Regions from separate parts of the Rhizobium sp. BK312 genome, predicted to be linked through region 2. Evidence: predicted binding sites of a transcription regulator. Region 2 holds the regulator's gene; each other region holds the start of a gene.

Region 1 (7,866 bases), on a different contig from region 2:
TTTCGCTTTGACATCGACGGCAGACCAGGTGGGCGAAGCGCTCGGCGTCCTGCTGAACGAGGCATTTCCCGCGCGCTATAATATTGCGCCGACGCAGCCGATCCTTGTCGTCATATCGGGCGATAGGCAGCGACCGGGCAGTAACCTGCCGGATCGCCGTGCTCTGCTCGTGCGCTGGGGCTTTATGCCCGACTGGGTGAAGGACCCCAAGGATTTCCCGCTGCTGATCAATGCGCGATCGGAAACGGCCATCGGCAAGGCCTCCTTTCGCGCGGCCATGCGCCATCGTCGTATCCTCATCCCGGCATCCGGTTTCTACGAATGGCATCGACCGCCGAAGGAAAGCGGCGAGAAGTCGCAAGCCTATTGGATTCGTCCTCGCAGCGGCGGCGTCATCGCTTTTGCCGGGCTGATGGAAACCTGGTCGTCGGCCGACGGTTCCGAGGTCGATACGGGTGCGATCCTGACGACGGCGGCAAACAGCGCCATTCGATCCATCCATGACCGCATGCCCGTTGTTATCAAACCGGAGGATTTCGCTCGGTGGCTCGATTGCAAGACGCAGGAGCCGCGCGATGTCCTTGATCTGATGAAGCCGGTTCAGGAGGATTTTTTCGAGGCGATCCCGGTTTCGGATCGCGTCAACAAAGTTGCCAATATGGGGCCGGATGTGCAGACACCCGTAGTGCTCGATCCGGTCAGAAAACCGCCGAAGAAGGCGGATCCGGACGATGGCCAGCTAAGCCTTCTCTGAGCGGCCGCCATTCGGCGGCCAGTGATCGGAAGTGCTGCCTGCCGGTATCGGTCGGCGGCGAGTGCAACGTTATTCTCAGGCGATCTTCTTCTTGAGAGGCTTCGTCTTCAGCATCAGATGTGCTGCAAGAACGGCTTTCAGGCCCAGCGGACGATAATGCTTGCTGGGGTCGATCTTTGCCTGCGGTTGTGCCGGCTGGTCTTTCTTCTGCGTCATGTTTCACTCCTCACCATGCTCCCCCGGAGCATTTTTCGATTCACAGTCGAGTAGTGGTTTTTGTCGTAAATCATGACAAATCGAAGGCGTTTTCCAATCAGCTTTTGTAAACAACGACCATATTTCGAGAGATTAGCGCCGAAACCTCGTGTAGAATCCGCACTGCCGCAATGTTTGAATCTGCGGAAATATCGCGCCGCGCCAGCTCCCCATTGCGCCGTTGAGCGATCACCATGTCTCTGATTGATAAGGAAGACTTGCAGACTTGTGGTTGCGGCGCAGCGAAGCTGCCGAAGGGCTGCCGCGCGGCAATTTAATATGCCGTCGTTAGATATGCCGGCCGATGTCGTCGTTGGAATCGTCGACATTAGGATCGGCGGGGCCGTTGATGGTGTAGGTGCCGTATTTCTTCGCCCAGGAGCGCGCACCGAAGGGCAGGGACAGCAAATAGATGACGACGGTCACGACCATGACATGCCATGTATAGCTCATCAGCAGCGCGACATAGACGACAAGGCCGAGCATGATTGGCAGCACCAGATCGCGCCTTACGCCGTTGCCTTCCGATTTGCCGGACCATACGGGCAGACGGCTGACCAGAAGAAAGCCGATGAGGACGGTGTAGGCAGCGCCCCATAAGGCGAAGGTGCGGTCCGGCGTCACGCCGAGAAAGCCGAGATAAACAGGCAGCAGCACCAGCATGGCGCCGGCAGGCGCGGGTACGCCGACGAAATATTCCGACTGCCAGGAGGCCTTGTGCTCGCGCTCGGCCATGACGTTGAAGCGGGCGAGCCGCAGGCCGGCGGCGATCGTGTAGATCAGTGCCGCGATCCAGCCGAGCGAACGGGCCTGATCGAGAAGGAAGACGTAGACGACGAGCGCCGGGGCAACGCCGAAGTTGACGATGTCGGCGAGCGAATCCATCTGCGCGCCGAACTTCGAGGTGGCCTTCATCAGCCGCGCGACGCGCCCGTCGATACCGTCGAGGAAAGCGGCGACCAGCACGGCCACGACGGCAAGCTCGTAGCGGTTTTCGAAAGCGAGGCGAATGCCTGTCAGGCCCGAGCAGATCGCCAGCACGGTGATCATGTTCGGCACGATCAGCCGCAACGGAATTTCCCGGAGACGCGGTCCGCGTGCTTCGTCGTTGGGCCCGTGTGGCTCGAAAGGCGGAAAAGGCGTCTTCATCTCGCTCGTGTTCCTAGAGCAATTCCAGCAAAAGCGCGAAGCAGTTTTGTGTCCGGAATTGCGTGAAAACAATGGTGTAGAGTATTTCCGTACCTCAGTTTAGGGGGGAAATACTCTCGGATTCAGCTGCGGCGGCTAAGGGTTGCGCCCTTGGCCGAGCCGAATTCGGCAATAACGGTTTCGCCGGCGATCGCCCGCTGGCCGACGGCAACGCGCGACGAAGCACCTTCCGGCAGGAAGACATCGAGGCGCGAGCCGAAGCGGATGAGGCCGATGCGCTCGCCGGCATCCAGCGGCTCGTTCGGATGAACGAAACAAAGAATGCGCCGGGCAACGAGGCCGGCAATCTGCACAACGCCGATTTCGCCATGCTTTGTTTCGATCACGAGGCCGTTGCGCTCGTTCTGTTCGCTGGCCTTGTCCAGTTCGGCATTGAGGAAGCTGCCCTGGCGATAGGCGACGTTGGTGATGCGGCCGCGCATCGGCGAACGGTTCACATGGCAATCGAAGACGTTCATGAAGATCGAGATACGCAGCATCGGCAGGCTGCCGAGGTTGAGCTCAGCCGGCGGCGTCACCATCTGCACGCTCGAAACCTTGCCGTCTGCCGGCGATATCGCCAGATCATCGTCCTGGGGCGTCAGGCGTTCGGGATCGCGGAAGAAATAGGCGCACCACAGCGTCAGGATCAGGCCGATCCAGAAGAGCGGTTTGAAGATCCAACCGAGCACCAGCGACGCGACGAAGAAACCTGCAACGAAGGGATAGCCTTCCTTGTGGACGGGAACGATGACATTGCGTACGCTGTTCATCAAGCTCATCTATGGCCTACTCCGTTAGGGCATTCCCGCCAGGAACCAGGCTCCGGTTCTCCGTCAAGATCATGCCAGTCAAAAGAATGAGAACAAGATAAGCGGTCTTGCTCTGAATACCAGTCGAGCGTGACTACAGGCAAACTCTGTCATGGGCAATGCTTTCGCACACTCGTCCTCAACGCAATCCGTGTCGAACAAGATGCCAACGTTCCCCGGACTTGAAAAGTGTAGCCTATGGAAACCCGGGTGGGACGCAATGAAAAGGCCGCCGATGACGGCGGCCTCCTATGTTCTGCGTCGGCCGATCGGAAATCAGAGGCCGAGAGCAGCGCGGAGTTCCGCCTTGGCGCCTTCATACTCGGTCTTGTAATCGTCATGCGTCATGATGGTTTCGGCGATGACGGTGCCTGCAATGCGGCCCGCTTCGATATCGGAAGCATAGTGGATACCGCCGACGATGCGGTTATGGCCGTATTCCCAGGCGCGTGCCATGATGGCAGGGCGCTTTTCCGGCACCATATTCGCAAGCACGATGCCCATCAGCGTGCCGACCGTGGTGTGGCCGGACGGATAGGAGCCGGATTTGGAGAGCGGTACGATCGGCTTGACGAGATCGCTGTAGAGGTGCGGGCGAGGGCGTTTCCAGACGTCCTTAGCCGGGTCGACGACGGCGCCTTCGGTCTCGACGACGCGATCGAAGAAGGCCGAAAACTTCGGCAGGTTTTCCTTGGTGAATTTCGGGCTGTCGATGACGTCGGAGAAGCGCCAGACGTTCTCTTCGGCATCGGCCACGGCGCGAGCCGCCATTTCCGGCGTGCGGGTCACCTGGATCGTTAGGATTTCGCCGAGCTCCGCCTTCATCTGCGCGGAATCATTGGCGGGTGGCGGCGGCAGCAGATCGAGAAGGTTGATCTCCTTGGCATCGGCGAAAGGTTTGGCATCTTCGGCGAAAACCGGCGAGGCTAGGCCGACGACGAGCAACAGGCTTAAAGCTTTGGCAAAAGTACGCATTTGGGGGCTCCCTTCAAAAGACCCTCGTACCTAGCAAGCTGTCATCTCAGTCTCGTGACAAAAATCGGTGAATAACTGCTACGCCTCGGTGCTGCCATGGGAAAGGATTCAATGCATCCGCAGTTTTTCACCTTGCCGGCGCCAGGCGGTCGATAACGCCCAGGTCGTCGTTCTCGCGCACCTGCTTCAGATGCTCCTCGGCCTGCGTCGCCTCGCGCTGGCGGTTCCACATGGACGCATAAAGCCCGTTCCGTGCCAGCAGTTCGGCATGTGTGCCGCGCTCGGCGATCACGCCGCTTTTGAGCACGATGATCTCGTCCGCGCCTATAACGGTCGACAGGCGGTGAGCGATGACAAGCGTCGTGCGGTTCTTGGAGACGACGTCGAGGGCGGCCTGTATTTCGCGTTCGGTCGTCGTATCGAGCGCAGAGGTCGCCTCGTCGAGGATCAGAACGGGCGGCGATTTAAGAACGGTGCGCGCGATCGCCACGCGCTGCTTCTCGCCGCCAGACAATTTGAGACCGCGTTCGCCGACCTTGGTCTCGAAGCCTTCCGGCAGTTGACGGATGAAATCGCCGATCTGCGCGATCTCCGCGGCCGCCGTCACTTCCGCCTCGCTTGCGCCCGGCCGGCCATAGCGGACGTTGTAGGCGATGGTGTCGTTGAAAAGCACGGTATCCTGCGGCACCATGCCGATGACCTTACGCAGGCTCTTCTGTGTGACGGTTCGCAGATCCTGGCCGTCGATGGTGATCGTACCGCTTTGCACATCGTAGAAACGATAAAGCAGGCGCGACAACGTTGATTTTCCGGCGCCTGAAGGCCCGACGACGGCGACGGTCTTGCCTGCCGGAACTTCGAAAGAAATGCCCTTCAGGATCGGCCGGGCCGGATCATAGGCGAAATGTACGTCCTTGAACGCGATCGCGCCATTACCGATGACAAGTTCCTTGGCGTCAAGCGCATCGACCACCTCGGGCTTGACCTCGAGCAGATCGAACATCTCCTCGATATCGGTCAGGCCCTGGCGTATTTCGCGATAGACGAAGCCGATGAAGTTGAGCGGCACGGAAAGCTGCAGCAGCATGGCATTGATGAAGACGAAGTCACCGACCGTGTGTTGGCCGTTCAGGACCGACAAGCCGGACATGACTAGCATCACCGTCGTGCCGAGGCCGAAGATCAAGCCTTGGCCGAAGTTCAGCCAGCCAAGTGACGTCCAGACGCTGGTGGCTGCCTTTTCATATCGCTCCATCGATTGATCGAAGCGTTTGGCTTCCATTTCCTCGTTGCCGAAATATTTGACCGTCTCGAAATTCAGCAGCGAATCGATCGCCTTGGTGTTGGCGTCGGTGTCGCTGTTGTTCATCGTCCGGCGGATGGAGATGCGCCAGTCGCTCGCCTTGACGGTGAACCAGATGTAGAGCCAGACCGTGACGGCCGTGACCGCGAGATAGGAAAAGCCGTAGCCGCGCCAGAAGATAATGGCGGTCAGCAGGAATTCGATGAAGGTCGGAAACGTGTTGAGGATCGTGAAGCGGACGATCGTCTCGATGCCCTTGGTGCCGCGCTCGATGATGCGCGAGAGGCCACCAGTCTTGCGCTCCAGATGGAAACGCAGCGAGAGCTCGTGCATGTGCACGAAGGTCCTGTAGGCGAGTTGGCGCACCGCATATTGGCCGACACTCGCAAACAGCGCGTCGCGCAGCTGGTTGAGGCCGAGCTGGATCAGGCGCGTCGCGTTCGTGGCGATGATCAAGGCGACAGCGCCGACCAAAAAGGCAGGCAGAATGCCCTGCATGTCGAGCTTGCCGTTCAGCGCGTCGACGGACCATTTGAAGAAGTAGGGGACCAGCAGCAGGAAGAATTTCGAAACCAGCAGGAAGACGGTCGCCCAGACCACCCGCATCTTCAGATCCATGCGCCCGCTCGGCCACATATAGGGCCAGAGATTGACGATCGTGTTCAATGGATTGCTGGAATCCGCCGATATGGTTTTCTTCTGGCCTGCCATGTACGTCTCCGGCGAATAATTGAGCAGCCGGGCGTGGCAGCGTTTGCACAGCCGACTTGCAAGCCTTCACAGCCAAGACATGGCCATTGCACGAAGGCTATGGGGTCGGGGGACGCTTATACTATTTTCATGCCGTATAAAAGCAGCGGCCAGGCGTTGATGCACCTGGCCGCTGTCAATGTTCACGACGGACCGTCGTTGCTGCTAGAGATGCTCGCCCGAAAGCCGCTTGCGGTGAAGCGCCTCGGCATTCGGCAATGCATCCTTCGGCAGGCCGAAGACCTGACCCGGCAGGATCCGGTCCGGATTGTTGATCTTGTCCTCATTGGCCAGATAGATCGTCGTATAGCGCACTCCCGCACCGTAGATGCGGCGCGAGATCTGCCACAGCGTATCGCCGCGACGGATAATGACGGCATTGGTGTCCTGCGACAGCGGTGCCTGCTCGAGCGTCTTCGGCTCGTTGGACGAGACTTCGGCATTCGGCTGTGCTGGCGCCGTCTGCGCCGGCGCCGTGATAACGGCGATCATCTGTTCGAGTCCAGGCAGCGCGGCGCCGACCGACTTCGGGTCCTTCGGCAAGGCGACGAGAGCAGCTAGCGCCTTGCCGGCCACGCTGGAGGCATCGGCCGCAGCCTTCTTGAGCGCGGCGCTGGCGTTGATGGTCGGCCGGAATTCGGAGAGCGACTTCAACGCGATTTCCGTGCCGGAGCGGGCGGCTGCGAGCTGCTCCGTATTCGGTTGCTTACCGTCGGTAAAGAGGCCCTTCAGCAGCGCGAAAGCCTTGCCGGCGCCTTCCTTGAGCTTGGCAAGCTCGCCCTCGTCGAGCGGTACCATGTTTGCCGTGGTCGCTTGCGCTTGACCATTGGCGGCGGGCGTCTGCGCCGCAACCGTCACCTGATTACCCTCGGGGCGCGTGAAGTTGACGCTGGTCCGCACCACGACTTTGCCGGCACCGTCAAGCACATCGACGCGGATCTTGTGATCGCCGACGGCCAGAGGCATGGGTCCGTCTACGACGAAGTGACCGTCCGCACCCGCGACGTTCTCACCGATCAGCTTTTCGTCGGCATAGGCTCGGACCTTGGCATTCGGCTTCGCGGTGCCGGCAACGAAGATATGGTCGTTTTCGATCTCCACCGCATTGACCATGACGTCCTGATCCGCTTCCGCCTTTGCCGCCGGCGGCGTTGCCGTGCCGGCTGCCGGATTGGCGGATGCGATCGCCGTACCATCCTGTTGCAGCTTGGCATCTGTCGTGGCTGCTGGCTTGTCCGTCGTTTTGGCCTGAGTGTCGGCTGCGGACGCGTCCTGTTCGCCGGCGGTCACGCGGCCCTGTTTGGCGGAAGGCGCGGTGATGATGCGGCTTGCAGCGCCTGGCTTGGACACCATCGCGAGGACCTGGCTGGAATTGTCTTTCGGCACGGAGACAGTGGCGACTTCCTCGGAATTGACAGCCTTGCCGTCCTTGCCTGTAGCGCGCAGCACCAGTTCGTGGTCCCCAGGCGGCAGCGGATTGTCGAGCACGGCGGCAAAGTCGCCGCTCGGGCCGGCATTGGTGGTGGTGACGACCTTTTCGCCGTCGACGATTTCCAGCTTGGCATTCGGCTCTGCCGAACCAGCAATAACTGTCGAGCCATCCGGCTCGACGCGCAACACGTCGAATGAGGGTACGCGAGGATTGGCAGCCGCGTTGGTCTCGGGCGCTTGTTGGCCTGTCAGCGCTGCGAAAGCCTTGTCGATCGCTGCACTCGCTTCGGCGGCATTGTCGGGGAGAGACTGGATGATGGTGAGCGCCTTGCCAGCGCCGTCCTGTACCTTCTTCACAAGCCCCGTGGTCGCTGCGTCGATTCCCTCAGGAAGCGCGA
Region 2 (7,866 bases):
GCGTCGCTCTGATCGGCTCGTTCTACCTGATGCTGACCGTTCTCGTGCTTGCCTTGCCGGTCGGCGTCGCCGCCTCGATCTATCTGGAGGAGTTCGCACCGAAGAACCGGCTGACGGACCTGATCGAGGTCAACATCAACAATCTCGCGGCCGTCCCTTCGATCGTCTATGGCTTGCTGGGTCTCTCGGTCTTCATCAACATTATGGGACTGCCGCGCTCGGCCTCGCTGGTCGGCGGTCTCGTGCTGAGCCTGATGACGCTGCCGATGATCATTATCGCCACACGCTCGGCGTTGCGGGCCGTGCCGCCGTCGATCCGCAGCGCAGCGCTCGGTCTTGGCGCATCGCGCATGCAGATGGTCTTCCATCACGTGTTGCCGCTTGCGATGCCCGGCATTCTGACAGGCACGATCCTGGGGCTTGCGCACGCGCTTGGCGAGACTGCGCCGCTGCTTCTAATCGGCATGGTCGCCTTCGTCGCCAACTATCCGGCATCGCCGCTCGATCCTTCGACGGCGCTGCCGGTGCAGATCTACATGTGGGCGAGCGAAGCCGAGCGGGCCTTTGTAGAAAGGACGTCCGGCGCCATCATCGTGCTTCTCTTCTTCCTCGTCGCGATGAACATCGGCGCCATCCTGCTGCGCCGCCGCTTCGAGCGGCGCTGGTAAGGGAGGGCGCACGAAATGAACATGATGACGGAAGCCGCCAGCGAAAAAGCATTGTCCAGGAAGATGATGACGATCCCCTACAAGATGATCGGCCAGGACGTTTCTGTGTTCTACGGCGACAAGCGGGCGCTCTTCGACGTCAATCTGAAGATCCGCGCCAATACCGTCACGGCTTTGATCGGCCCTTCCGGTTGCGGCAAGTCCACCTTCCTGCGCTGCCTCAACCGCATGAACGATACGATCGAGACCTGCCGGGTCACCGGCAAGATCACGCTCGACGATCAGGATGTCTACGACGACAGCATCGACGTGGTGGAGTTGCGCGCCCGCGTCGGCATGGTCTTCCAGAAGCCCAACCCATTTCCGAAGTCCATCTATGAGAACGTCGCCTACGGCCCGCGCATCCATGGCCTGCATCGCTCAAAGGCCGATCTCGAGCATATCGTCGAGAGCAGTCTTCAGAAGGCCGGTCTCTGGGGCGAGGTCAAGGATCGGCTCCATGATGCCGGCACGAGCCTATCGGGCGGTCAGCAGCAGCGTCTGTGCATCGCCCGCGCCGTCGCGGTCAGCCCGGAGGTCATCCTGATGGACGAGCCATGCTCGGCGCTTGATCCGATCGCAACCGCCAAGGTCGAGGATCTCATCCACGAACTGCGGGAGAATTTCACCATCGTCATCGTGACGCATTCCATGCAGCAGGCAGCCCGCGTCTCGCAGCGTACCGCAATGTTCCATCTCGGCCACCTGGTCGAGGAGAACGACACCGATAAGATGTTCACCAATCCCGACGATTTCCGCACGCAGGATTACATCATGGGCCGTTTTGGTTGATGATATCAGGCGCGCGGCTCATTTCACACAGTTCACCTTGAGGATAGAAAAATGGTCTCCACTCACATTCTCTCTGCCTATGACGAAGACCTGAAGTTCCTGACGCGCCGCATTGCTGAAATGGGCGGCCTGGCAGAGCAGATGGTTAGCGACAGCGTACGCGCGCTGGTCAACAGCGACGCTGCCCTGGCCCAGAAGGTCATCTCCGACGACGTCGTTCTCGACCATGCCGAGCGCGAAGTCGGCGACAAGGCGATCGTTACCATCGCCCGCCGTCAGCCGATGGCGGCGGATCTGCGTGAAATCATGGGCTCGATCCGCATCGCATCCGATCTGGAGCGCGTCGGCGATCTCGGCAAGAACACCGCAAAGCGCGTCATCGCCGTCCAGGGCACCGGTGTCCCGCGCCGTCTCGCCCGCGGCATCGAGCATCTCTCCGAACTGGCGCTGAGCCAGCTCAAGGAAGTTCTGGATGTCTACGCGACCCGCTCGCCGGACAAGGCCGTGTCGATCCGCGAACGCGACGAGGAAATCGACGCCATGTACACCTCGCTCTTTCGCGAGATGCTGACCTACATGATGGAAGATCCGCGCAACATCACCACCTGCACGCATCTTCTTTTCTGCGCCAAGAACATTGAGCGCATCGGCGACCATGCCACCAACATCGCCGAGACGATCTATTACATGGCGACGGGCGCGCAGCCGGAAGGCGAGCGCCCGAAGGACGATACCGCCAATACCGTCGGCGCAGTGACCGAATAATCCGAAAGCGAAGAAAGGAGACCATAGGCGCATGGTTCCGAGAGTTGCTGTTGTAGAAGACGAGGAAGCGCTCAGCGTTCTGCTGCGCTACAATCTTGAGGCCGAAGGCTTCGAGGTCGACACGATCCTCAGAGGCGATGAGGCCGAGCTGCGTCTCCAGGAGCGCATCCCCGATCTCCTGATCCTCGACTGGATGCTCCCCGGCGTATCGGGCATCGAGCTCTGCCGCCGGCTGCGTATGCGGCCGGAGACGGAGCGCCTGCCGATCATCATGCTGACGGCCCGCGGCGAGGAAAGCGAGCGCGTGCGCGGGCTTTCGACCGGCGCGGACGATTATGTCGTCAAGCCGTTCTCGACGCCGGAGCTGATGGCTCGCGTCAAGGCGATGCTGCGGCGTGCCCGCCCGGAGGTTCTCTCCACGGTGCTGCGCTGCGGCGATATCGAGCTGGATCGCGAAACCCATCGCGTCCACCGCAAGAGCCGCGAAGTGCGGCTGGGGCCGACGGAATTCCGCCTGCTGGAGTTCCTGATGTCCTCGCCGGGCCGCGTCTTCTCGCGTTCGCAGCTGCTCGACGGCGTATGGGGTCACGATATCTACGTCGACGAACGCACGGTCGACGTCCATGTCGGCCGCCTGCGCAAGGCGCTCAATTTCTCCAATATGCAGGATGTCATTCGCACCGTTCGCGGCGCGGGCTATTCCATGGAGGCCTGAGCGGGGATACCCGATCAGGCATCAACATAGCGGCGGAAACAGAAAACGGGCCTCAAGGGCCCGTTTCTTTATCTCAGTCATCAAGCCTCTCAGCCACGCGGCTGGGCCGGCCTACGCCGTTCATGCACCGGCTGGTAGGCCAGGCGCTGATGGTAGGTGCAGTAAGGCGATGAATCTGGGCTCTCATTGCCGCAGAAATGGAAATCGTCCTTCAGCGGATCGCCGACCGGCCACTTGCAGGTGCGCTCCGTCAGTTCCGTCAGGCCGAGGCGGCGGGAGATCGGAACGACGACGTTCGATGCCGGGCGATATTGGATTTCGTTGACGGAATCGATCTCGATCTCTTCCTTCAGCATGGTTGCGCCCTGCTGGCGGGCAACCACCGTGCGGGTAGCAACGCGCGATCCGTAGGTCGCAGCGCGAGGTGCCGCTGCGCTGCGCTTCGGCGTGCGCGCTGCGGTTGTCGTGCCGCCCGCCTTCGCTCGGCCGGGGAGGTTCAGGCGATGTACCTTGCCGATAACGGCATTACGGCTCACGCCACCGAGCTGCGCAGCGATCTGGCTGGCGCTCAATCCTTCGGACCATAGCTTTTTCAGCTTCTCGACGCGTTCGTCTGTCCAATTCATGCCCTGTCTCCGCTGTCGCGTTTCCGATGGCAGAATCCCTCACCATTGCCTCGCATGGTATCGAGGCGCGAAACGCTCTAAAATTGTGGTGACTAGTTCCGCCGCATGCAGTCTAGCAATTGGTTTTTAACCTAGTGTGAGGCTGACTCCGTGACAAGAGTCGCGGGAATCTTGAGGAATCGATTTCGAGGTTTTCCCCAACTTGCTGTCCGGGCGTGGCATTTCTGCCATAGGCGCCGCCCGACGCATCTCTTTTGCCGGCAAGCCTTTTCTCGCACCTGCTAAAACGGCAGTTTTGTTGACATCGCGGTGCAAAACATCAATAGTGCCCGAGCCGCCGCAAGGCGGCATTTTTGATTTTTTCGGACCCGTTTCATCAAATGGAAGCGATCGGTCCTTAAAGTTGTGATCAGGAGATATGGCCATGGCCGAGACCACGCCGCTTTACGACACCTACTTGCGCGCTCCGCTGCGGTTCGAGCGAGGCGAGGGCGTCTGGCTGGTCACTGAGAATGGCGAACGCTACCTCGATTTCGCAGCCGGCGTCGCGGTCAATTCGCTCGGTCATGCTCATCCCCATCTTGTCGCCGAGCTGAAGGCGCAGGCCGACAAGGTCTGGCACCTGTCCAACCTCTATGAGGTGCCCGGCCAGGAGAAGCTGTCGAAGCGGCTGACGGAAGTGACCTTCGCCGACAAGGTGTTCTTCACCAATTCGGGCGCGGAGGCGCTGGAGTGCGCCATCAAGACTGCGCGGCGCTATCAATTCGCCAAGGGGCATCCCGAGAAGTTCCATATCATCACCTTCGAAGGCGCCTTCCACGGCCGCACCATCGCAACGATCGCCGCTGGTGGCCAGGAAAAATATATCGAAGGCTTCGGCCCGAAGGCACCGGGCTTCGACCAGGTGCAGTTCGGCGATCTTGACGCCGTGCGTGCCGCCATCACGGATGCGACGGCTGCGATCCTGATCGAGCCGGTGCAGGGCGAGGGCGGTATCCGCCCGGCAACCAACGAATTCCTGCGCGGGCTGCGGGAGATCTGCGATGAGCACGGCCTGCTTTTGATCCTCGACGAAGTACAGTGTGGCGTCGGCCGTACCGGCAAGCTCTTTGCCCATGAATGGTCCGGTATCAAGCCTGACATCATGGCGGTCGCCAAGGGTATCGGCGGCGGTTTCCCGCTCGGTGCGTGCCTTGCGACGGCGGAAGCCGCTTCCGGCATGAAGGCCGGCACGCATGGCTCGACCTATGGCGGCAATCCGCTTGCCATGGCAGTCGGCAATGCGGTTCTCGATATCGTGCTTGCCGAAGGCTTCCTGCAGCATGTGCGCGATGTCTCGCTGGTCTTCCGCCAGGGGCTCGCCTCGCTCAAGGATCGTTTTCCTGACATCATCGAGGACGTTCGCGGTGAAGGCCTGATGCTCGGCATCAAGGCGGCCATTCCGCAGGGAGAGCTGCTGCAGGCGATCCGTGCCGAGCATCTGCTCGGCGTTCCGGCCGGCGACAACGTCATCCGCCTGCTGCCGCCGCTGGTCGTCACTGCCGAGGAAGCACGCGAAGGTCTCGCCCGCCTGGAGCGCGCCGCCGAGCGTGCACGCGCTGCCCGCACCAAGAAGTCGGCTTGAATTCAACGCCCGTAGATGGGGCGTTCCTGCCCCACGCGGGCGTTATTGTTTTTTCTGGAGCACAGGTAAGGACATGGCTTCTCCGAAACACTTTCTCGATCTCTCTGCCGTTCCGGCTGCCGATCTGCGCAACATCATCGATGACGCGATCGTCCGAAAGAGCGCGCAGAAGGCCGGCACGGCCGACAAGCCGCTTGCCGGCAAGATGCTGGCGATGATCTTCGAGAAGCCGTCCACCCGAACCCGTGTCTCCTTCGACGTCGGCATGCGGCAGCTCGGCGGCGAGACGCTGTTCCTCTCCGGCACGGAAATGCAGCTTGGCCGCGCCGAGACGATCGGCGACACGGCGAAGGTGCTGTCGCGCTATGTCGATGCGATCATGATCCGCACGACCGATCATTCCCGCCTGCTGGAGCTGGCGGAGCATGCGACCGTTCCGGTCATCAATGCGCTGACCGACGACACGCATCCCTGCCAGATCATGGCCGATATCATGACCTTCGAAGAGCATCGCGGCCCGATCAAGGGCAAGACGCTTGCCTGGACGGGCGACGGCAATAACGTGCTGCATTCGCTGATCGAAGGGGCCGCCCGTTTCGGCTACCGCATGAATATGGCGGTACCCCTTGGTTCCGAGCCAAAGGATCACTATCTGAACTGGGCCCGCAATGAGGGTGCCGAAATCATGCTCTCGCATGATGCAGACCGTGCGGTCGCCGGCGCCGATTGCGTGGTAACCGATACCTGGGTTTCCATGAATCAGGAGCACCGGGCACGCGGTCACAACGTCTTCCAGCCCTATCAGGTCAACAAGGCTTTGATGGCACAGGCCGGCAAAGACGCGTTGTTCATGCATTGCCTTCCAGCCCATCGCGGCGAAGAGGTGACGGACGAGGTGATCGACGGTCCGCAATCCGTTGTCTTCGATGAGGCGGAAAACCGCCTTCATGCGCAAAAGTCGATTCTTGCTTGGTGCCTGGGCGCGATCTGAGGATATGAAGCCGCGTTTTAAGGGCGCGGGCGCAGTAGGAGTAAAGCAATGGCCGAAAATGCAGCCTCGCTGGGTCAGTTTGATTTCGCCGGTGACGATCACGTCGTTCCCTTCCAGGTGGAAGGTCTGGACGTGCGCGGCCGTGCCGTGCAGCTCGGTCCGCTGCTGGACGCGATCCTTGCCCGGCACGATTATCCGACGCCGGTCGCGCGGCTGCTCGCCGAAGCCATCGTCCTGACCGTGCTGCTCGGTACATCGCTGAAATTCGAAGGCAAGTTCACCGTGCAGACCAAGGGCGACGGTCCCGTCGACCTTCTGGTCGCCGATTTCTCGACGCCGGAAAACGTCCGGGCCTATGCGCGTTTCAATGAAGAAGCGCTGGCAAAGGCAGTTGCGGAAGGCAGAACCGAGCCGGAGCAGCTGCTCGGCAAGGGCGTGCTCGCCTTCACCATCGATCAGGGCCGCTTCAGTCAGCCTTATCAGGGCATCGTCGCGCTTGATGGCGCCTCGCTCGAAGAGATCGCCGGCACCTATTTCCGCCAGTCGGAACAGATCCCGACGCGCGTGCGTCTGGGCGCTGCAGAGCTCTTCGATCGCGATGAGAACGGCAAGCCGCGTCACCGCTGGCGTGCCGGCGGCCTGATCGCGCAGTTCTTGCCGGAAGCGCCCGAGCGCATGCGCCAGCCGGACCTGCATGGCGGCGATGGCGATACCGGCGGGCGCGATCATGCCGAGGACGATGCTTGGGCGGAAGCGCGCAGCCTGGTGGAAACCATCGATGCAGATGAGCTGACGGATCCGCAGGTCGGCACCGAGCGGCTTCTCTATCGCCTCTTCCACGAGCGCGGCGTCCGCGTCTATGAACCGAAGGCCGTCTATGACCGCTGTTCGTGCTCGCGCGACAAGCTGAAGGGCGTCTTGAAAGGTTTCTCAGCCGAGGAGATCGAGGCCAGCCAGGAGAATGGCGAGATCGCCGTCACCTGCGAGTTCTGCTCGACGACCTATCGCTTCGAAGTGTCGGAAATAGAGGTGGCCTGAGGTCGCTCAGTTCAGCGTACGCAGCAGGTTAGGCGTATCCAGTGAAAAGGCGGGGATCTTAACATGGAATTGCTCCCCGCCGTCCGTTTCCATCTGGTAATGACCGAACATCATGCCTGACGGTGTATCCAGTGGACAGCCCGAGGAATATTCATAGGTATCGCCGGGCTTCAGATGCGGCTGCTCCCCGACCACGCCGGGGCCTGTCACTTCATCCACAATGCCGTTCATGTCGGTGATGTGCCAATAGCGCGTTACCAGCTTCACGGCTTCCTTCGAATGGTTGGAAATGACGATGCGGTATCCCCAGACATAACGGTCATCATCCGGATCGGATTGCTCCTCCAGATAAAACGGCTCTACAACCACCTCGATGTCGCGTGTTAGGGCGCGATACATGCCTGACACCTTGCCACTGCCCTGAAACGTCGGAGCGCTCGTTGAAGCCGCATCGCCGTTTCAGCATTTTCAAGTTTGCGGCATATTATCCGCTTTCCACCATTCCCGCAAAGTGCAGGATATTTAGCGGTATCCTATAACCGATGCTTTCCGTCAAGGAACGACGTAATGAAATCTTGCGTGAACGGTTGGGACGGTTTCGATTCCAG
Region 3 (7,866 bases), 370 kb from region 2:
CGCCATCGAAGGCGGCGACTTCAAGGGCTACGTCAAGGTTACCCCGGACTTCTACAACGCCGTCATCGACGTTCGCAAAGCTGCCATCGGCGGCTGATCCGCATTCCGATAATTGGGCGGCCGGCAACGGCCGCCCTTTTGCTATTCACAGAGGCTTGACTTCATGACGATCGCCGATACGCACCCGAACATGCAGAGCGCGCCACAGAGCGCCAAGGAGATCGGCGACGCCTGGAACAAGATGGTGGCCAAGCGCCGCCTCTACACCGGCATCGGCCTCGTGATCCTGCTCGCCGCCTTCGTCAGCTCGGTGCGCTTCGCCGACGAAAACAACGCCGGACATTTCTTTGATCGCCTGCCGCATCTCTTCGATTTCCTGAGCTGGCTCATTCCAAAGGACTGGTCGGACGTCTATCGCGCGCTCTTCGATCTGCCGAGCCCGAATGGAGCCAATGGCGCCGGCGGCGAGGAGTTCAATTTCCCGCTCGGCCGCGTCTATGTCTGGGGCAATTTCTATATCCCTGAATATTTCGAGCTGATGATCATCACGATCAACGTAGCGCTGGTATCGACCATCATCGGCGTCGTCTTCGCCGTGCCTTTGAGCTTCTTCGCCGCCCGCAACATGTCGCCATCCAATCCGATTCGTCTGGTGACCAAGCGTATCATGGAACTTCTGCGGGCTTTTCCCGAGATCGTCATTGCCGGATTGTTTTCGGCGATCCTGTCGATCGGCCCGATCGCGGCCATCATCGCCGTCGGCCTGCATACAATCGGCGCGCTCGGCAAGCTCTTCTACGAAGTGGTCGAGAACATCGACATGAAACCGGACGAGGGCATGCGCGCCGTCGGCGCGAGCTGGAGCGAGCGCGTGCGCTTTGCCGCCCTGCCGCAAGTGCTGCCGAACTTCATGTCCTACGCGCTGCTGCGTCTGGAGATCAACGTTCGCGCCTCCACCATCATCGGAGCCGTCGGCGGCGGCGGCATCGGCGAGGAGCTCAAACTTGCGATTTCACGCGGCTTTGGCGCCAAGACATTGGCGCTGGTGTTGCTTCTCTTCCTGACGATCATCGCCGTCGATCAGTTTTCTGCATGGCTCCGCCGCCGTCTGGTGGGCGAACATGCCTTCCTTTTGCAGCATTGAGGTTGACCATGTCCATCATCGACGCCAGCCGCATGCAGGAAATCGAAGCGCGCTATCCGGAGGTTCTTCACCGGTCCTTCCGCCAACGCTTCGGTGCGCTGATGATGTTCATCGGCATTGTCCTCTACGGCATTTATGCCGCGTGGTTCTTCGATCTGCCGAAAGTCATTTCGGAAGCACATTGGGAGCGCGTCGGGATCTATCTTAGCGAATGGGTGAGCTATGACGTGCAGCCGGAATTCCGCATCTCCGGCGACAAGATCACCATTAAGTATCCGCGCTTTTCGCCTTTGGGCGACAATCCCAATCCTGACTGGGTCAAGACCAACCCCGATGGCAGCATGACCGTTTCCGTCAGCGGCACGAGCCGCACGGTAACCGTAACCAAAACGCAGGCTATCGTGACTGCGCACGGCATTACGATCCCGATCGATATCGCCGGCGATGCGCCGAAGATCATCGGCTCCGAGCCCGTACCCAGCTGGATGACCGTCTATGACGACAACATCCTGGTCAATCTCGGCTTTGCCGGCGATGCCAGCATTTCCACTGATCGCGTGAAGATCCGCAAGCGCTTTCTTGGCTGGGCCAACTTCGTGTTCGACACGCATTCGCCCTTCTTCGACAAGCCGGCGAGCGAAGTCATCAGCCTCATCGTTTCGGGGCCGCGGCTGGACCCTGCCCAGTCCAACCTCTCACTGGCCTTCGACAATATCTGGAACAATGGCGCGTGGCAGCATGGCGACGTCTGGACCAAGCTGTTCCAGACCATCGTCATGGCGTTCCTCGGAACACTCCTCGGGTCGCTCGTAGCATTTCCGCTCGCCTTCCTGGCGGCCCGCAACATTACCCCGAACCGGCTGCTCAACCAGATACTGAAACGCCTCTTCGACTTCCTGCGCTCGGTGGATATGCTGATCTGGGCGCTGTTCCTGACCCGCGCCTTCGGCCCCGGCCCGCTCGCCGGCAGCGGTGCGATCTTCCTCACCGAGACAGGCACGCTCGGCAAGCTCTATTCCGAGGGGCTTGAGAATATCGACAACAAGCCGCGCGAAGGCGTGAAGTCTACCGGTTCGCCGACCATTCTCGTGCATCGCTACGGGATCATGCCGCAGATCGTTCCGGTCATCGTCAGCCAGACGCTCTACCAGTGGGAATCGAACGTGCGCGGCGCGACCATCATCGGCGCCGTCGGCGCGGGCGGTATCGGGCTCAAACTTTGGGAAGCGATGCGCACCAACGCGAACTGGGAAAACGTCGCCTATATGGTGCTGTTGATCCTGATCGTCGTCTTCCTGTTCGATGCCGCATCCAACGCCTTGCGTTCGCGGCTGATGGGTGCGCGAGCGAAATAAAAAAGATCGGGAAAAAATCATTACGCATCATCATTCTGTCACGGGAATCCGGTAGCGCAGGCCGGCAAGACCGCAGCGGTCAAGCTGGCTTTAGCCGGATTCGGACCGTTGCTGCCTTGCTGCTCTTGCGGTTTGTCGCAAATCACCCAACAGTGTCCCGCGCAGCCGATTTTTCCAAGGAATGCAGCCTTGCGCTATGCTCTCTATTTCACGCCGCCCAAAGAAGATCCGTTGACATCGCTTGCCGCCCGCTGGCTGGGCCGTGATGCATTTTCGAATGAGATTTTTTCCGACAAGGCCATGGCGCCGCTGCCGGAAGGTCATGCCGAACTGACGGCCGATCCGCGCCGCTACGGCTTCCATGCCACGCTGAAGGCGCCGTTCGAGCTAGCCGCTTCGGTGACCGAGCGAGATCTCCTCGATGTCGCCGCCGAATTCGCCTCGCAGACCAAGGCTTTCACCATTCCGGAGCTTGTACTTGGCCAGCTCGGCCATTTCTTCGCGCTCGTGCCCAGCACCGTTTACGAGCCGTTACAGGATTTCGCCTCGCGTGTCGTGAAAACCTTCGAGCCTTTGCGCGCACCGCTTTCGGACCATGACATCGCAAGGCGCAAGCCGGAAGGCTTGACGGAGCCGCAGCGCGCCAATCTGCTGCGCTGGGGCTATCCTTATGTCAATGACGAGTTCCGTTTCCACATGACGCTGACCGGTCGGGTTCCCACGGAGCGTCAACCCGAACTACAGGAAATTCTGCGCCATCGCTTCGCCGAACATACCGGCAAGCCGCTCGATATTTCCGGCCTCGCCGTCTTCGTCGAAGAAGAGCGTGGCGCTCCCTTTACCGTCCGTTCCTGGCTGCCGCTTGCCGGCGCCTAATATGAAAGAGCCGATATGACCAAAGAAACCGTCCTTTCCAACGCCCGCATCGTCCTCGAAGACAAGATCGTCGAAGGTTCCGTGCTGATCCGTGACGGTCGCATTGCCGCCATCTCCGAAGGCAAGTCCGATATCGGCGAGGATTTCGAGGGCGATTATCTGATCCCCGGTCTGGTCGAGCTGCATACCGACCATCTGGAGGCGCATTATTCCCCTCGCCCGGGCGTTCGCTGGAACAAGACGGCGGCGATCCAGGCGCATGATGCGCAGATCGTCACCTCGGGCATTACGACCGTGTTCGACTGCCTGCGCATGGGCTCGGACGAGGACGGCGGTTTCGAAAAAGGCGAGATGCGCGATATGGCCGATGCCATCCAGGCGGCCCAAAACGAAGATCGCCTGCGCGCCGATCACCTGATCCACCTGCGCTGCGAAGTCTCCTCCGACAACGTCCTTGACCACTTCCAGGATTTCGAGAAGGACCCTTACGTCCGTCTGGTTTCGCTGATGGACCATGCGCCGGGCCAGCGCCAGTTCCAGACGATGGATCAGTACATCTTCTACTATCAGAAGAAGCGCGGGCTCAGCGACGAAGCCTTTGCCAAGTTCGTCGCCAAGCGCCAGGAGGAATCGGCCAAATATGCCACGCCGCATCGCGACGCGATCTCCAAGGTCTGCGCCGAACGCGGCATAACGGTTGCCAGCCATGACGACGCGACGCTCGCCCATGTCGACGAAGCCATCAACTACGGCGTTCGCCTGGCGGAGTTCCCGACCAGTATCGATGCCGCCAAGGCTTCCCACGGTGCCGGCATGAGCGTGCTGATGGGCGCGCCCAATATCGTGCGCGGCAAGTCGCATTCGGGCAATATCGCCGCCCGCGACCTCGCCGAACTCGGCGTACTCGATGTACTTTCCTCCGATTACGTGCCGCTCAGCCTGTTGCATGCCCCCTTCATCCTCGCGGACGAAGTCGAGGGTATTTCGCTGCCGCAGGCGATCGCCATGGTGACGGCGACGCCCGCAAGGACCGTTAGCCTGAACGACCGCGGCCGCATCGCAGAGGGCCTGCGCGCTGATCTCGTGCGCGTCCGTCGCGATCATGGCGTTCCGGTTACGCGCTCCGTCTGGCGAGAAGGACGCCGGGTGGCATGAGCGCAAGCGCCAATCTCGAGCCGGCTAATCTCGGCCTGACGGATGCGACAGCGGGCACGCTCGCCGTCGTCGTCGGCCCGAGCGGTGCCGGCAAGGATACGCTGATGAATCTGGCCGCCCAGCATTTCGCCGGCCGGCCGGATGTCCACTTCGTTCGCCGCGTCATCACGCGCGACGGCGATGCTGGTAACGAAGACCACAGAAGCGTCTCCGACGCCGATTTCGATGCGATGGAACAGGCCGGCGCCTTCGCCGTCTCCTGGGAAGCGCACGGCCTGAAATATGGCATTCCGGCCGACGTCTTCGACGAGCTTGCGCAGGGCCATCTGGTGATCGCCAATGGCTCACGCTCGGCGCTGCATCACTTCCAGAGCGCATTTCCACGTCTGAAGGTCATCAACATCACGGCGACACGCGAAGTGCTGGCCGAGCGGTTGATGGCGCGCGGACGCGAGAGCCGCGAAGACGTGCTGAAGCGGCTGGAAAGAAGCTCGCTGACCGTTGAGGGCAGCTACGACGTCGCCGATATCGACAATAGCGGCACGCTCGAAGAGGCCGAGCGCGCCATTATTTCGGTGCTGGAAATGCTGATCGGCAAATAAGAGTATTTAAGCTGCCCAATCTCGCCCTTGGCGGCGAGAAAGCAATTTCACCGACTTAGGAATGCGACACCCGATATAGCCTCAATGCGCCTCATCCCAATTGTGGGCAGCGCGCGCATCGACCTTCAGCGGCACGGCCATGTCGACCGCCGGCATGGCAGCGTTTTCCATGACGGAGACGATGATCGGCGTCGTGCGCTCGACATCGGCATCCTCGACTTCGAAGATCAGTTCGTCATGCACCTGCAGGAGCATGCGCACACGATCGCCGAGCCCGGCCGCAGCCAGAGCCGGCTCCATCTTGATCATCGCGCGGCGGATGACGTCGGCGGCCGATCCCTGGATAGGGGCATTGATCGAGGCGCGTTCGTTGAAGGCGCGGACGGAGGGGTTGGACGAACGGATTTCCGGGAAATGGATGCGGCGGCCGAAGATGGTCTCGACATAGCCCTTGTCGCGCGCCGCCTGCTTGGCGCCTTCCATGTAATCGCGGATGCCGGGGAAGCGCTCGAAATACCTCTTGATATAGTCGCCTGCTTCCGAGCGCTCGATCGAGAGCTGGTTGGCGAGACCGAAGGCGGAGATGCCGTAGATGATGCCGAAGTTGATCGCCTTGGCGCGGCGGCGCACCTCACTTGGCATGCCATCTACCGGCACGCCGAACATTTCGGATGCGGTCATCGCGTGAATGTCGATGCCGTCCTCGAAGGCCTGCTTGAGCTGCGGGATATCGGCGACATGCGCCAGAACGCGCAACTCGATCTGGCTGTAGTCGGCGGAGACGAGCTTGTGGCCCGGCGTCGAAATGAAGGCGGTGCGGATCTTGCGGCCTTCCGCCGTGCGCACCGGAATATTCTGCAGGTTGGGCTCGGAGGAGGAGAGGCGCCCGGTCGTGGTCGAGGCCAGCGAATAGGAGGTGTGGACGCGCTTCGTCTCGGGATGGACATAGCTCGGCAACGCATCCGTATAGGTGGATTTCAGCTTGGTGAGCTGGCGCCAGTCGACGATCTTGCGCGGCAACTCGAAGCCGGCCGCCGCCAGGTCCTCCAGCACCTGTGCCGAGGTCGACCATTGCCCCGTCTTGGTCTTGCTGCCACCGGCCAACCCCATCTTGCCGAAAAGGATATCGCCGAGCTGCTTCGGCGAGCCGATATTGAAGCGCTCGCCGGCCAGATTGTAGATCTCGTCTTCCAAGGCGGCGGCACCCTGCGCCAGCTCGCCGGAAAGGCGGGAAAGGATCTGCCGGTCGATGGTAATGCCGCGCTCCTCCATATGGGCAAGCACTGGCACGAGCGGCCTTTCCAACCGTTCGTAGACGACTGAAAGTTTTTCTGCCGCAAGTCGTGGTTTCAGCACCAGCCAGAGGCGCAGCGTCACGTCGGCGTCTTCAGCGGCATAGGCGGTCGCGCGGTCGATATCGACGAGATCGAAGGTGACGTTGGACTTGCCGCTACCAGCGACGTCCTTGTAGGCGATCGGCTTGTGGCCGAGCCAGCGCTCGGAGAGGCTGTCCATGCCATGCGTGGCATTGGCGCCGCCATCGAGCACATAGGACAGCAGCATCGTGTCGTCGAAGGACCGCGTCTCGATGCCGTAGCGCTTCATCAGCAGGTAATCGTATTTGAGGTTCTGCGCGATCTTGAGGATGGAGGCATCCTCCAGCAGATCCTTCAATCTCGGCAGCGCATCACGCAACGGGATCTGATTGTCGGCCAGGCCGCCGCCCAACAGATCGCCGATACCGGTCTTGTGAGCGAGCGGCACATAGGCGGCACGGATGGAAGAACCCGAGGGATCGTTGCGGTTGTCGGCGATCGCCAACGAGAAGCCGACGATCTCGGCCTGCATGGCATCGAGTGAGGTCGTTTCCGTATCGAAAGCGACGATACCGGTTTCGCGCGCATCCGCGATCCAACGGTCGAGCGTGGCGATATCGCGGATGGTCACATATTTCGAATGGTCGATCGGCGCGCTCGCAAAACTTGCGGCGCGCGCCTTGGCGAGATCCTCGGGCTCTGTGGTGCCATCCAAAGCCAGACGCGCCTTGGCCGACGGCGCTGGAACCGATGCCCCTTCGGCCTCGACAACGCTGCCGGCAACAAGATCGACATTTTCGCCAACATCGAGATCGGGACCATGAGCGCCCTCGCCCCATTCGATCTTGACGACGGCGGGCTCGATTGCAGCCGCATCGCAGTCGCAGGCCTCCGCGACGCGCCGCGTCAGGGTCGTGAATTCCATGGTCTTCAGGAAGCCGATCAGCTTCGGGCCGTCCTGCGGCTCCAGCACCAGCGCGTCAAGCGCAAGTTCCAGCGGTACATCCGTCCTCAGCGTCACCAACTGGCGCGAAATGCGGGCAAGTTCGGCATTGGCGATGATGTTTTCGCGGCGCTTCTGCTGCTTGATCTCGTCGGCGCGGGCAAGCAGCGTATCAAGATCGCCGAACTCCTCCAGAAGCTGCGCCGCCGTCTTCGGGCCGATGCCGGGAATGCCGGGGACGTTGTCGACCGAGTCGCCGGTCATGGCTTGCAGATCGATCATCTTGTCCGGCGATACACCCCACTTCTCGACCACGTCGGGAATGCCGATCTGCTTGTCCTTCATGCTGTCATACATGTGGACCATGGGGGTGACGAGCTGCATCAGATCCTTGTCGGACGAGATGATCGTCACATCGGCGCCAGCCGCCTCCGCCTGTCGGGCATAGGTCGCAATGATGTCGTCTGCCTCGAAG
Region 4 (7,866 bases), on a different contig from region 2:
TGCGAGGATTGACATAGGTCTGCTTGCCTTCGGCCTCCATCTGCGCGTTGAGCGCCAGGAAGTCGCTCTTGGCCATATAGACCTCACCGCGCACCTCGACGACCGAGGGAGCGCCCGCAGGCAAGGTCTGCGGGATTTCCTTGATGGTCCTGATATTGGCGGTGACATTCTCGCCTGTCGTGCCGTCGCCGCGCGTCGCGGCGCTCACCATGCGGCCGTTCTCGTAGCGGATGGACATGGAAAGACCGTCAATCTTCGGCTCCGCCGTGAAGGCGATGGAATTATCAGGCAGGCGACCGAGAAAGCGATAGACGCTGGCGACGAAATCCTCGACATCTTCTTGCGAGAAGGTGTTGTCGAGCGAGAGCATCGGCCTTGCGTGGACGACAGGCGCAAAGGTCTCCGAGGGTGCGGCACCGACCCGGCGCGAGGGGCTATCAGCGCGAATCAATGCGGGAAACCGAGCCTCGATCGCATCATTGCGCCGCTTCAGCGCATCATATTCGGCATCCGAAATCTCCGGCGCATCCTTGCCATGATAAAGTGCGTCGTTGCGCGCGATCTCTGCAGCCAAATAGGCAAGCGCTGCGGCCGCTTCCTCTTCGCTCAAATCTTCCACGGGCTTCTGTTCGGTGCTCATGAATCTACACTCCCCGATTTCGGAGATGTTTTAGAGCACTTCAGCAAAAAGTGCGAAGCGGTTTTCGCCCCGGAGCACGTAAAAACAAAGGGAAAAATCTGCATTTCAGTTACCGAATGCCAATGACCATCATGGTAGCGTTCACGACAACTTTACGCCATGATCGGTCGTTCTTGATGTTACAGGTGCGGGAGATATCAGCATCGAGCCAGCCTTGGTGGAATTCTCTTTCCAATTCCCGAGCAGCGGCTCTTTCCCGAGTATCACAGGGGATTTAAGATAAGTTATTATGAGAGCGAGACCTCTGGAAATGATCGGATCGTCAGCAGAAATTCGAAATCACGCATGAAGTATCGTCTTGCCGTTCTCTCCATTTCTCTCATCGGTGCAGTGTTGATTATGAGCTCGTTCGTCAGCCGCTCTGCCTTGGGGCTGGTCGTTAGAGCTTGTGAGATCAACTCCACCCTGACGGGGTCGCCATATCCGTGCCTCAAGATAGTGGAGTCGCCGGATCCGCTGTCATCCTATGTTGTCCTTCGCGAACCGGCTGACAAAGAACGAACCATTCTTGCGCCCCTCGCCGACGTTCCCGGTATTGAGGACCCTCGCCTTCTGACCACGGGAGCGCCGAACTATTTTGAGGAAGCGTGGAAAGAGTTATCGGCAATCGATCCGCGTGCAGCGAAGGCTTCGAGGCAGAATTTTGCTCTGGCGATAAACGCCGCCAGCTGGCGCACGCAAGATCGGCTTCACATTCATATGGGGTGCGAGACACCTCGCTTCAGGGCGCTCTTGAAGGCTCATGTGACGGAGATTGAAAGCGGCCGGTTTACGGACCTGAAGACCCGAGCCGGCTGGTGGGCAAGTTTCCACATGGCCGATGACCTCTCGAATTTGAACCCCCTGCAGCTCGTCGCGGATGGCATCGATGGCGCCCGTTCAAATATGGAAAACGTGGTGGTCGGCGTCTTTGGCGCCGTATTGCCTGACGGGCAGCATGGTTTCTATGTTCTGGCGAGAATAAACAAAGCACACAAATCCCGCGGGTCCGCGGAGGATATGATCGATCCTAAGTGCCGGCTCTGATGCATGTCGCGCAGAAGTTCGCGCATCGGCCGAACTCGTTCACAGCCTACGGTCCGATTTCGTAAGATCACTGGCAAACGCTGACCGTCCGTCTTTAGGAGCAGATCAAGACCAGCGCTCGCAAAAGGCCTCAATGTCGCTTGTCTGAAAATCGGCAAGCCGCGCCATGATGGTTTCGAAAGGCCAATCCCACCAGGCGATGGACGCAAGCCTCTTTGCGACGGTTCGCGTAAACCGCTCTCGAATAAATTTGGCGGGAATACCGCCGACAATAGTATAGGGTTCGACATCTTTGGTGACGACCGCACCTGCTGCAAGCACGGCACCGTCTCCCACCTTTACGCCTGGCAGAACGATCACGCCGTGACCAATCCAGACATCGTTGCCAATAATAGCGCGATCCTGCTTGCGCCGATCGAAAAACGCATGATCCCGCACGGCGTCCACCGAGTAATATTCCGGACAATAGGTGAAGCGATGCATGGACGGGCGGTCCATCGGATGATTGGGAGCGCCGATTCTGACTTCTGCCGCAATGGCGCAGAATTTTCCAATCGTTGAATCACCGACGATGCAGCGCGGCCCGAGATAGGAGAAATCCCCAAGTTCGACCGTGTGCAGAGACGTGTCTTCCAAAATCTCGCAGCACATGCCCACCCGCGAATCTCTTATATTCGCCGTCGGGTGGATAACGGTTTCCGCGATTTTGGGGCGATTTGGCTGTGCGGTCGAGTGCATTGACGGTCTCCGGATTCTAGCCTGCCTAGCCGGAGACGATGAAGGATATGTGACGCAGGACTGCCGAAAGACCGAGCGAGATGTCCGTGGCAGATCGTCGCCGATATCTGCTCCATGGACAGTCGCGAGATCAGCCGTTGCCGGCCAGCAAGCGTTTGGCGGCCGCTCTCGCCTCTTCGGTCACAGAAGCGCCCGCGAGCATGCGGGCGATTTCCTCGGTGCGATCCTTCGGCTCCATGGTAGCAACGCGCGTGGAAATCTTTTCCGAGCCGTCCGCAACCGGTCCCTTGGAGATCAGCAGATGCGTTGCAGCACGAGCGGCGACCTGCGGTGCATGAGTAACCGACAGCACCTGCACGCGATCGGACAGACGCTTCAGCCGCTGGCCGATCGCATCCGCTACCGCACCGCCGACGCCGGTGTCAATTTCATCGAATACGAGGGTCGGCGCCGAGCCGCGATCGGCGAGCGCAACCTTCAATGCCAAGAGAAAGCGCGACAGCTCGCCTCCGGAAGCAACCTTGGTGATCGGGCCTGGACGCGTACCGGGGTTGGTCTGAACGTGGAATTCGACGACATCGATCCCATCGGCCGTTCCGGCTTCGGGATCGCTTGATATTTCCACCATGAAACGCGCACGCTCGAGCTTCAGGGCCGGCAATTCGGCCATGACGGCCGCGGCAAGCGCCTCGCCTGCGTGCCGGCGCTTCTCCGACAGGCTGCGCGCTGCAACGTCATAATCTGCCTTGGCGGAGGAAAGCTCGGCAGCAAGACGCGCTAGCCGCTCTTCGCCGGCATCAAGATCGGCGAGATCCGAAATCATGCGTGCGGCCAGGGCCGGCAATTCCGTTACCGGCACGGAGTATTTACGCGAGGCGCCCCGCAACGCGAAGAGACGCTCTTCGACCCGCTCCAGTTCGCGCGGATCGTATTCCGTCTTACGCAGCGCGGCTTCAACCTCCATCTGCGCGTTGGAAAGCTGATCGAGAGCGGCGTCCAGCAATGCGACGGTATCTTCCAGAAGGCCCGGCGCCTCATGACTCTTGCGCTCCAGCCGGCGCACCAGCGAGGCGATATGCGGCACGGGCGATGCATTGCCGTTGAGAAATTCCGAAGCCTCGGCAATATCGCCGGCAATGCGCTCGGCCTTCATCATCCGCGAGCGCGTCTCGGCAAGCTCGTCCTCCTCGCCATCTTGCGGCGAGAGCTTCCCCAGTTCCTCGACAGAGGCGCGAAGATAGTCGGCCTCGCGGGCAGCCCGCTCCACCTGCTCTCTGTGCTTCCTTAACGTGCGATCGGTATCGCGCCAGATCTTGTAAAGCCTGCCGACTTCCTGTGCCTCATCAGCGAGACCAGCGAAAGCATCGAGCAAGATGCGGTGCGCATCCGTGTCGACGAGCGCGCGGTCATCGTGCTGACCATGAATTTCGACGAGAAGCTGCCCGATCTGGCGCATGAGCTGAACGCTGAGGGCCTGATCGTTGACAAAGGCTTTGGTGCGGCCATCGGCGGATTGAACGCGGCGGAAAATCAAATCGCCGTCATCATCGATGCCGTTTTCGCGCAGGAGCTTGCGGGCCGGATGCTGCGTGCCGACATCGAATACAGCGGTCACCTGGCCGCGCTCTTCGCCATGGCGCACCAGCCCGCCATCGCCACGCCCGCCCAGGGCCAGCGACAGGCTGTCAAGCAGGATGGATTTGCCCGCACCCGTCTCGCCGGTCAAAACCGAAAGCCCGGACTCGAAGGCAAGATCCAGCCGCTCGATCAAAACGATATCGCGGATCGAAAGCTGGATCAGCATCTGCGCTCAATCTCACGTCCCAAGAAGAAGTTTCTTGCCCGCCCTGGAAATCCAGGAGCCCGAATTTTCGCTCGGCTCAACGCCACCCTTCTGCAGCAGCTGATAGGAATCCTTATACCAGCGGCTGTCCGGATAGTTGTGACCGAGAACCGCGGCGGCTGTCTGGGCTTCCGGAACAATACCCATTGCATAATAGGCTTCGACGAGTCGCGCCAGCGCTTCTTCGATCTGGTTCGTCGTCGGATACTGCTCCACCACCACACGGAAGCGGGAAATAGCAGCCAGATAATCCTTGCGCTCCAGATAATAACGGCCGACCTGCATTTCCTTGCCGGCAAGCTGGTCCTTGGCAAAGCGGATCTTTTCCTGAGCGTCGCTGACATATTGCGACTTCGGATAGGTGTTGACGAGCTTGGTCATCGCCTCGATCGTCTGCTGTGCAGCACGCTGGTCCTGCGTCACGTCCACGATCTGCTTGGCATAGGACGAGCCGACCAGATATTGCACGTAGTCGGCATCTTCCGAGCCGGGATATTGCTTGAGATAGGTATTACCGGTCTGCACCGCGTCGTCATACCGGCCTGTGCGGTATTTCACGAAGGTGCTCATCACTAATGCCTTGCGCGCCCATTCGGAGAAAGGCTGTTGCTGATTGATGGCATCGAACTTCTTGCCGGCCTCCGTCATGTTGCCAGCTTTGATGTTGGCAAGGCCCTGATTGTAGAGCATCTCCGGCGGATCGGTCTCGACACCAAGCTTGGTGATGTCGATATCCTTCTTCGTGTTACACCCTGTCACCACCGCACCGGTACCGGCCAGAAGGAACGATACGAGCAAAGCCCGTGCTGTGATATTCATGCGTTCAGACCTTGCAAAACCCATCGGATGACTGTCCCATAACCGTCGTTGCGGAGACGGCGTTCTCTCTCGCTGGCGTTTCTAGCCGCAAAAACACCATCAGGGCAACGCATTGATGGTGCATTAACGCATTTTTGTGGCAAAGACCGCATATCCGCAGCCTTTAATGCCTGTTTTAACAGGGAATTCTCATATCGGCCCGCGCACGCTGTCCGTCTTGCGAAGGCCGACGGTAAACCGCCTGATTCGCCTGTCAAAAAAAGAGCCGCCCCTTATCGGAGCGGCAGCTTGTCTTATTCAAATTCCGCAGCGTTATGCCGACCAGGGAGCGAACTCTGGCGCGTTAACCGGCACGAATTCGCGGCTGTGAGCGCGCTGGCGCGGAGCCGAAGTTTCGACGACCTCATAGGCGCTGGAATCGCTGAGCAATGCCTTCAGGGCATTCGCGTTCATGCGATGGCCGCCACGGTAAGAGCGGTAGCAGCCGATGAATTGTGCGCCAGCCAGCGCCAGATCGCCGACGGCGTCCAGCGTCTTGTGACGAACGAATTCGTCCTTGGCGTAGCGCAGGCCCTCGACGTTGATAACAGTATTGTCATCGGAAATGACGACTGAGTTTTCGAGCGACGAACCCAGCGCATGACCCGATGCCCAGAGGCGTTCGACATCGCGCATGAAGCCGAAGGTACGGGCGCGCGATAGTTCCGTCTTGAAGGTTTCGGCCGTTAGATCGCCCTGCCACTTCTGGCGGCCGATCAGCGGGCATTCGAAATCGATCTCAACTTCGAAGCGCGTGCCGTCATAGGGACGGAACTCGCACCAGGAACCGCCAGCTTCAATCCGCACCGGCTTGATGACGCGGATGTAGCGACGCTTGACACCGAGCGAGACGATACCCGCCTGCTCGATCGCCTCGATGAAGGGATAGGAGCTGCCGTCCATGATCGGCATTTCCGCGCCGGATACCTCGACGACGACGTTATCGAGGCCGATCGCATAGATCGCAGCCATGACGTGCTCGACCGTCGCGACGGAGCGCGCCGAGGAAAAACCGAGAACCGTGCAGAGATCCGTATTGCCGACTTGGGAGGAAACGGCGCGAAGTTCGGTCACATCGCCATTGTCGTGCAGGCGCTGGAAAACGACACCGGTACCGGCTTCGGCGGGATAGAAAGTGATCGACACATTGGCACCGGAATGAACGCCAATACCGGAAAGTGTCACAGGGTTTGCAATGGTGGTCTGAAAACCAAGCAATCCGATTGCCATGTAATTCTGCCTTCGTCTGTCTGATCCAGGCTGGGCGGTCATCTTCGGACGCTTACCCTTTATTGCCGGTTCAGTCTGTTAATTATGCCACGCACCTCACATACATTCGTCTTCGAATGTGATTCAGCGGGCTTGCTTGATATCTACATACGCGTCGAGACACCGCATTCCAAATCACTGTTTCTTTCGTTTTGTTACGAAAGCAGCCAATTGAATTCATTGGATAATTTTAAATAAGACAATGGTTATAAAATAAGAAAATCCGGAGCCTTTCGGCCCCGGATTTCCTCCATATGGTTAGCAACCTATTAAAGGGCTGCCTGTTGCGAGTCAGTTCGACTGCCGGCGCAGGAAGGCCGGAATCTCGAGCTGATCGTCCTCATGGCTTGCCATGCGCGCCTGCGGGACCGGGCGGCCATGATCGTCAAGATTGCCGCGACGCGGAGCGTAGAGGCTTGCTTCCTGCGACGGCGCACGACGCTGCTGCGGAGCGGCATTGTTCGTCGAAGCCATCATGTCGTCGAAAGCCGGATCTTCTTCGCGGCGGCCGAGCGAATTGGTGATTCGCTTCAGCAGCCCCATCGGGCCGCGCTCCTCGGTCGCCTGGGCAGCGGCCGGCTGGGCGCGATGTTCCATTTCAGCCTTAACGACCGGCGGGAAATCCTCAACCTTCGGCATGCGGACCTGCTCGGGAGCCTGACGGATGACCGGCTGCTGATGCATGATCGGCGCCTGCGGCTGTGGCTGAACCGGGGCCTGACGGACCGGCTGAGGCTCCGGAGCAGCTGCGAAGATGCGGCTCTGCGGACGGAAGTTATCGTCCGGCGCTGCGGCCTGCTGCATGACCGGCTGCTGCGGTGCCTGAGCCTGCCGGCTCATCTGGAATTCCAGTTCGCGCTCCAGATCGGCTTCTGCCGCACGAATGGTCTGAGCGACCGGATCCACGGTACGAGGAGCCGGAGCGGCGGCCTGTGCGGTTTGGGCCTGCGAGACGTGGGCAGGCTGAACTGCGGCCGCTGCCGGAGCGGCGGCCGCGGAAGGACGCATAGCAGGCTTTGCGGCCGGGCGGAATTCCATGCCCCTGTCGGACGCCTCGTTCATCGCGCGATCGATACCGGTTGCGACGACAGAAACGCGGATGATGCCTTCAAGCGATTCGTCGAAGGTGGCGCCGAGGATGATGTTGGCGTCGGGATCGACTTCTTCGCGGATGCGGGTTGCGGCTTCGTCGACTTCGAACAAGGTGAGATCGCGACCGCCCGTGATCGAGATCAGCAGGCCCTGTGCGCCCTTCATCGAGGTTTCGTCGAGCAGCGGGTTGGCAATCGCAGCTTCAGCAGCCTGCATTGCACGGCCCTGGCCAGAAGCCTCGCCGGTACCCATCATGGCGCGGCCCATTTCGCGCATGACCGAACGGACGTCGGCGAAGTCGAGGTTGATGAGACCTTCCTTCACCATCAGGTCGGTGATG

Evidence for each region. Region 2 encodes PhoB, which activates phosphate uptake and scavenging genes when phosphate is short. Its sites were predicted from a motif close to TGTCATNNANCTGTCAT; they were not measured.
Region 1: the regulator PhoB is predicted to act here: its motif matches at 4,024-4,040, upstream of FHT85_RS11065 (acid phosphatase).
Region 3: the regulator PhoB is predicted to act here: its motif matches at 2,525-2,541, upstream of FHT85_RS15125 (DUF1045 domain-containing protein).
Region 4: the regulator PhoB is predicted to act here: its motif matches at 2,503-2,519, upstream of FHT85_RS02115 (DapH/DapD/GlmU-related protein).

The regions. Positions count from the first base shown of each region.
Region 1 covers NZ_JACHZP010000003.1:496,898-504,763, forward strand. The annotation lists gene FHT85_RS11045 (SOS response-associated peptidase) at 1-754, shown strand, start outside; gene FHT85_RS11050 (hypothetical protein) at 830-970, opposite strand; gene pssA (CDP-diacylglycerol--serine O-phosphatidyltransferase) at 1,298-2,158, opposite strand; gene FHT85_RS11060 (phosphatidylserine decarboxylase) at 2,281-2,979, opposite strand; gene FHT85_RS11065 (acid phosphatase) at 3,286-3,984, opposite strand; gene FHT85_RS11070 (ABCB family ABC transporter ATP-binding protein/permease) at 4,112-5,998, opposite strand; gene FHT85_RS11075 (LysM peptidoglycan-binding domain-containing protein) at 6,203-7,866, opposite strand, start outside.
Region 2 covers NZ_JACHZP010000005.1:429,785-437,650, forward strand. The annotation lists gene pstA (phosphate ABC transporter permease PstA) at 1-668, shown strand, start outside; gene pstB (phosphate ABC transporter ATP-binding protein PstB) at 684-1,499, shown strand; gene phoU (phosphate signaling complex protein PhoU) at 1,551-2,264, shown strand; gene phoB (phosphate regulon transcriptional regulator PhoB) at 2,296-2,979, shown strand; gene FHT85_RS17015 (GcrA family cell cycle regulator) at 3,069-3,605, opposite strand; gene FHT85_RS17020 (aspartate aminotransferase family protein) at 4,030-5,229, shown strand; gene argF (ornithine carbamoyltransferase) at 5,303-6,220, shown strand; gene FHT85_RS17030 (Hsp33 family molecular chaperone) at 6,269-7,258, shown strand; gene apaG (Co2+/Mg2+ efflux protein ApaG) at 7,265-7,657, opposite strand.
Region 3 covers NZ_JACHZP010000005.1:57,013-64,878, reverse strand. The annotation lists gene phnD (phosphonate ABC transporter substrate-binding protein) at 1-97, shown strand, start outside; gene phnE (phosphonate ABC transporter, permease protein PhnE) at 164-1,144, shown strand; gene phnE (phosphonate ABC transporter, permease protein PhnE) at 1,153-2,499, shown strand; gene FHT85_RS15125 (DUF1045 domain-containing protein) at 2,689-3,375, shown strand; gene FHT85_RS15120 (alpha-D-ribose 1-methylphosphonate 5-triphosphate diphosphatase) at 3,391-4,530, shown strand; gene phnN (phosphonate metabolism protein/1,5-bisphosphokinase (PRPP-forming) PhnN) at 4,527-5,132, shown strand; gene polA (DNA polymerase I) at 5,214-7,866, opposite strand, start outside.
Region 4 covers NZ_JACHZP010000001.1:433,353-441,218, forward strand. The annotation lists gene ligA (NAD-dependent DNA ligase LigA) at 1-640, opposite strand, end outside; gene FHT85_RS02110 (CDP-diacylglycerol diphosphatase) at 986-1,726, shown strand; gene FHT85_RS02115 (DapH/DapD/GlmU-related protein) at 1,832-2,464, opposite strand; gene recN (DNA repair protein RecN) at 2,595-4,268, opposite strand; gene FHT85_RS02125 (outer membrane protein assembly factor BamD) at 4,281-5,150, opposite strand; gene lpxC (UDP-3-O-acyl-N-acetylglucosamine deacetylase) at 5,439-6,395, opposite strand; gene ftsZ (cell division protein FtsZ) at 6,726-7,866, opposite strand, start outside.